2 regions of the Halalkalibacter flavus genome follow, and region 1 is predicted to be linked to the other one. Evidence: a T-box and tRNA genes for the amino acid it is inferred to sense, from the RefSeq annotation. Region 1 holds a T-box; the other holds one or more tRNA genes.

Region 1 (3,140 bases):
CAGAAGCTGCAGGAGCAGTTGCAGTCATGGCGCTTGAGCGTGTACCAGCTGATATCCGTGCAGCAGGTGGAGTAGCACGTATGGCTGATCCAACAATTGTTGAAGAAGTACTAAATGCAGTATCAATTCCAGTTATGGCAAAAGCGCGTATTGGTCATATTGTTGAAGCACGTGTGCTTGAAGCAATGGGTGTTGACTACATTGATGAAAGTGAAGTATTAACGCCTGCTGATGAAGTATTCCATTTGTACAAGCGTGATTTTACTGTACCTTTCGTATGTGGAGCACGTGATTTAGGAGAAGCGTCTCGTCGTATTGGTGAAGGTGCATCAATGATTCGTACAAAAGGTGAGCCTGGAACGGGGAATATTGTAGAGGCTGTACGTCACATGCGTATGATTCAAGGTCAAATCAATAAAGTTAAACAAATGTCTACGGATGAGTTAATGACTGAAGCGAAGAATCTTGGTGCTTCATTTGATCTTTTATTACAAATTAAAGAAACAGGTAAATTACCTGTCGTTAACTTTGCAGCTGGTGGTGTAGCGACTCCTGCAGACGCTGCATTAATGATGCAGTTAGGTGCTGACGGGGTATTTGTAGGTTCTGGTATCTTCAAATCAGACAACCCTGAGAAATTTGCTCGTGCAATTGTCGAAGCAACAACTCACTACGAAGATTATGCGTTAATTGCTGAGCTTTCTAAAGGATTAGGAACAGCAATGAAAGGTATCGAAATTTCGACTCTTAACCCAACAGAGCGCATGCAAGAGCGCGGCTGGTAATTTAAGCTTGGAATAAGGGAAAGGATCAGTAATGGTTAAAATAGGTGTACTGGCACTGCAAGGAGCTGTTAGAGAGCATGTGAACTGCTTAGAAGCTCCTAATACAGAAATAGTCGTAGTAAAAAAAGTAGAACAGCTCAATGATTTAGATGGTTTAGTACTTCCTGGTGGAGAAAGTACAACGATGCGCCGTCTTATTGATTTATATGGATTTTATGAGCCTTTAAAAGAGTTTGCTGCAGCAGGTAAACCAATGTTTGGGACATGCGCAGGTGCGATTTTAATGGCTGGACAAATTGAAGGACAAGATGAGGGCCATTTAGCTGTCATTGATATGAAGGTACAGCGTAATGCATTTGGGCGTCAACGTGAGAGTTTTGAGACAGATCTTCATGTAGCTGGAGTAGGTGAAGATATTCGTGCAGTCTTCATCCGAGCACCACTTATTTTAGAAGTGGGGGAAGATGTTCAAGTTCTTTCAAAGTATGGGGATGAAATTGTTGCTGCAAGGCAAGGTAACTTCCTAGCATGTTCTTTCCATCCAGAGCTTACAGATGACCATCGTTTTCATCAATTTTTTGTTTCAATTGTAGAAGAATTAAAACAATAAAGAAAATGCGTAGATAAGGATTAGTACATACAATGTGCTGTACAGAGAGCCGGTGGATGGTGCGAACCGGTCAGTGCTTGTATGGAATCCACCTTTGAGTAGAAGTATGAAATCTTCTCGGTAGGCAGCCGTTATTGCTAAAGTGGCATTTAGGTATTAGGGAAGTTTGCCCTAATACCTAGGCAACAAGGGTGGTAACGCGGGTGCTCTCGTCCCTTCTTTTACAGAAGGGGTGAGGGCTTTTTTTTATTCAGTAAAATTTGGTAGAATAGGTAAGATGAGACTAAGGAGGACAAGAAATGTTAGATGTAAAACGTTTACGAAAAGATTTTAATGATATAAAAACGAGGCTTGCTACAAGAGGTGAAGATATCTCTGGATTAGATCGCTTTGAAGAGTTAGATGAAAAGCGCCGTACCATTATTGTTGAAGTAGAGGAGCTTAAAAGCAGAAGAAATCAAGTATCTCAAGAAGTAGCGCAATTAAAACGTGAAAAACAAGATGCAGATCATTTAATTAAAGAGACAAAAGAAGTATCAGAAAAGATTAAGTCATTGGATGAACAACTGCGTAATACGGAAGAAGAGTTAGAAGGGATTCTTTTAACGATTCCTAACGTTCCGCATGAGAGCGTTCCTATTGGAGATACAGAGGATGATAATGTTGAAGTCCGTAAGTGGGGTGAGGTACGTTCTTTTGGATTTGAAACAAAAGCTCATTGGGATTTAGCAACTGATTTAGGAATCGTTGATTTTGAACGAGCTTCTAAAGTGACAGGAAGCCGCTTTGTCTTTTATAAGGGATTAGGGGCACGTCTAGAACGTGCGTTGATTAACTTTATGATGGATTTACATCAAGATGAGCATGGATATGAGGAAGTGCTTCCTCCATATATGGTGAATCGTGCAAGTATGACAGGTACAGGTCAATTACCTAAGTTTGAAGAGGATGCTTTTAAAATTCAAGATTTGGACTACTTCCTTATACCAACTGCAGAAGTACCGGTAACAAACTTACATCGCGATGAAATTTTAACGGCAGAACAATTACCTATTGCCTATACAGCATATAGTGCAAACTTCCGTTCAGAAGCAGGCTCTGCTGGACGTGATACACGTGGATTAATTCGTCAGCACCAGTTTAATAAAGTGGAACTCGTACGTTTCGTGAAGCCTGAGGAATCTTATGAAACACTTGAAACTTTAACAGGACATGCTGAGAAAGTACTTCAGCTTCTGAAACTTCCATACCGAGTATTAAGCATGTGTACGGCTGATTTAGGTTTTACGGCAGCAAAGAAGTATGATATTGAAGTATGGATTCCAAGCAATGATTCTTACCGTGAGATTTCTTCTTGCAGTAACTTTGAAGACTTTCAAGCACGCAGAGCAAACATTAAATATCGTCCGGAACCAAAAGCGAAACCAGAATTTGTTCATACATTAAATGGTTCAGGACTTGCAGTCGGACGTACAGTTGCTGCAATCTTAGAAAATTACCAAGAGGAAGATGGATCAGTTGTGATTCCAGAAGTGTTACGCCCTTATATGGGGAATGTTGAAAAGATTACGGTTAAGTAAATACGTAGAGACCGACTGCATGGGTGTGCAGTCGGTTTTTTAATGCTTCAAAATGAAGTGAATTACTAAAGCTAGTGGTCACTAGCTTTATTTTTTTGTTTATTAATACTATAAAATGCTAATGTTGTAATAAATAAAAAAGTTGAGATGGATAAAACAATTCCA
Region 2 (3,140 bases), on a different contig from region 1:
TCAGTGTATTTATCGCTGCATGTGCAAATGAGCCAGATGCAACTCCTACTCCTGCTGAAGGAGAAGATGCTGCAGAAGGTACTACTGAAGGCGGAGAAGGTGGCGACTTAGTTATTGCTAACCTTTCTGATGCTGTTGCGCTTGACCCGCACGGTTCAAACGACACTCCATCGAGTAATGTTGCTCAAAATATTTATGAAGCACTTGTAGAGCAAGATGAAAACATGGAACTTCAACCTGGTCTAGCTGAAAGCTGGGAAATGGTTGATGACCTTACTTGGGAATTCTACCTTCGTGAAGATGTTAAATTCCATGATGGTTCTGACTTTAACGCTGACGTTGTAAAAGCTAATTTAGATCGTATCCTTGATCCTGAAGTCGCTTCTCCACGTCAATTCATCTTTAATATGATTACAGATGTTGAAGTTGTAGATGAGCATACTGTTCGTATTACGACTGAGTTTCCTTTCGCTCCACTTCCTGCACACCTTGCGCATAACGGTGGTGGAATGATTTCTGGTGATTTAATTGCTGAAGACTATGAAGCAATGGAAGCTGGTGCTGAGCCAGGAAGTAAAATTAGTGAAAATCCTGTTGGTACAGGATATTTCAAGTTTGATTCTTGGACTCCTGGAACTGAAATTAAATTAGTGCGTAACGAAGATTACTGGGGCGAGAATGCTAAGCTTGATTCTGTTACATTCAAAGTTGTTCCTGAAGATTTAACTCGTATTGCTGAACTTGAAACTGGTGCAGCGCATATTTCTGATCCACTAAGCCCTTCTGATGTTTCTCGTGTAGAAGGTACTGATGGTATTCACGTTAACCGTCAGCCAAGTGTTTCTTTATCTTATATTGGTTTCAATGTTGAAAAAGAACCGTTTGATAACCCGTTAGTTCGTCAAGCGATCTCTAAGGCTATCAATAAAGATGCGATCATCGAAGGGATTTACGACGGTGCTGGTATCCCAGCTATTGGTCCGTTAGCTCCGGATGTATTTGGTTATGATGAGACTGTTTCTGGTCTAGAATATAATGTAGAAGAAGCCCAAGCTCTATTAGCTGAAGCTGGTTATGAAGATGGTTTCTCAACTACTCTTTGGACAAACGATAACCGTGAGCGTATTGACGCTGCTACTTTTGTTCAAGCTGAGTTAGAAAAAATCGGTATCGATGTTAGCATCGAAGTTGTTGAGTGGGGTGCTTACCTAGAGAACACTGCAAATGGCGAGCATGACATGTTCGTTCTTGGTTGGTCTACTGTAACAGGTGATGCTGACTATGGTATGTATGCGTTATTCCACTCTGATAACCATGGTGAGCCTGGAAACCGTACGTTCTTAAGCAATCCTGAACTTGATGAGCTTTTAGATCAAGCTCGTCAAAAACCAGATCCAGATGAGCGTGCGGCTCTTTATAAAGATGCACAAGAGATCCTTGTTGAAGAAGCTCCAATGCTTTACATCCATCACCAACAATTCCTTTTAGGTGTTAGTGATAATGTACAAGGCTTATGGCAGCACCCAACTGGAATTCTTATGCTTCAAGATGTAACATTACAATAGTAGGGAAACAGCTTACTCGAAAGAGTGAGCTGTTTTTTGAAAAAAATACTTGTTTTTATCTTATGTGTTGTTTATAATGAATTTTGTCAGTAACGTGGAGGAATACCCAAGTCCGGCTGAAGGGATCGGTCTTGAAAACCGACAGGCGGGTTAAACCGCGCGGGGGTTCGAATCCCTCTTCCTCCGCCATACATAAAAATGATACACTACCAGTAATGGTAGTGTTTTTTATTTCTATATGTGTTTACATTGTCGTTGAGTGGAGTGAATACAGTTGAGTGTGGATGATAAGTGGATGGAAGTTGCGTTAGAGGAAGCGAGAAAAGCTGAGGCAATTGGAGAGGTGCCTATTGGTGCTGTTCTTGTTAAGGATGGAGAGTTGATTGCAGCTGCTCATAATCGAAGGGAAATCGATCAACAAGCTTTGGCGCATGCTGAACTCGCTGTTATAAAGGAAGCTTGTCGGAATTTAGAAAGTTGGCGTTTGCTTGATTGTACTCTTTATGTCACGTTAGAACCTTGTCCGATGTGTGCAGGAGCCATTGTTCAATCGCGTATAAAGAAAGTAGTATTTGGGGCTCCTGACCCAAAAGCTGGTTGCGCTGGAACGTTGATGAATCTTTTAGATGAACCTAGGTTTAACCATCAAACAGAAGTTGTTTCTGGTTGTCTTGAAAAAGAGTGTAGTACAATCCTTACAGATTTCTTTCGGGCTTTGCGTCAAAGAAAGAAGTCGTTGAAATAAGGAATTTTAGTTTCCAGTTTGTTACGGTTGCATTTTTAGGTCAAACCATCTATACTAGGAAATGCGTCGGTAAGACGTACTAACAATGTTATTAATTTTGCCGTGCTAGGTGGGGAGGTAGCGGTGCCCTGTACTCGCAATCCGCTGTAGCGAGGCTGAATCCCCTCTCGAGGTTTTGTCACCGCAGGGTCTGACCTAAGTAAGTGGTGTTGACGCTTGGGTTCCACGCAACGGAAACCCATGAACCCTGTCAGGTCCGGAAGGAAGCAGCAGTAAGTGGCCCCTTCCGTGTGCCGTGGAGTCGCCTGGGCCGAGCTAACTGCTTAGGTAACGCCTGTGGTGGCATTATCAACAGAGGGTGCACGGTATCAATTTTTATAAAAAAGCAACTACATAATTGTAGTTGCTTTTTTTATTTCGGTAAAAGCGTTAAAACGGGAAATGATAAATTATTTCCGGGGGTCAGACCCCTTCTGTAATTACCATGTATTACTTTAAAAAATGATGTTCAATCGCTATAATAGAAGAGAGTTTAAAAAGAGGAGGAAGTGGGAGTGGGTTATCAAGCGCTGTATCGTGTTTGGAGACCGCAACAATTGAAAGATGTTGTTGGACAAGAACACATAACGAAAACGTTACAAAATGCATTATTACAACAAAAATTATCCCACGCTTATTTGTTCTCTGGTCCACGCGGTACAGGTAAGACAAGTGCGGCTAAAATCATTGCTAAGGCAATCAACTGTGAAAAGGCTCCAGTTGCCGAACCTTGTAATGAGTGTTCAGCCTGTAGAGGCATTACTTCTGGTGCAATTGTTGATGTCATTGAA

The links. The T-box of region 1 lies ahead of serS (serine--tRNA ligase). A T-box ahead of a tRNA ligase gene usually reads a tRNA of that ligase, here a tRNA-Ser.
Region 2: it encodes a tRNA-Ser, which carries the amino acid that the T-box ahead of serS (serine--tRNA ligase) is inferred to sense. The anticodon was not compared.

What each region holds. Positions count from the first base shown of each region.
Region 1 covers NZ_JAWRVK010000077.1:475-3,614, reverse strand. The annotation lists gene pdxS (pyridoxal 5'-phosphate synthase lyase subunit PdxS) at 1-785, shown strand, start outside; gene pdxT (pyridoxal 5'-phosphate synthase glutaminase subunit PdxT) at 817-1,395, shown strand; T-box leader at 1,397-1,615, shown strand; gene serS (serine--tRNA ligase) at 1,695-2,975, shown strand.
Region 2 covers NZ_JAWRVK010000073.1:3,353-6,492, reverse strand. The annotation lists gene SAY88_RS23750 (glutathione ABC transporter substrate-binding protein) at 1-1,565, shown strand, start outside; tRNA gene SAY88_RS23745 (tRNA-Ser) at 1,662-1,754, shown strand; gene tadA (tRNA adenosine(34) deaminase TadA) at 1,840-2,310, shown strand; RNA gene ffs (signal recognition particle sRNA large type) at 2,411-2,676, shown strand; gene dnaX (DNA polymerase III subunit gamma/tau) at 2,865-3,140, shown strand, end outside.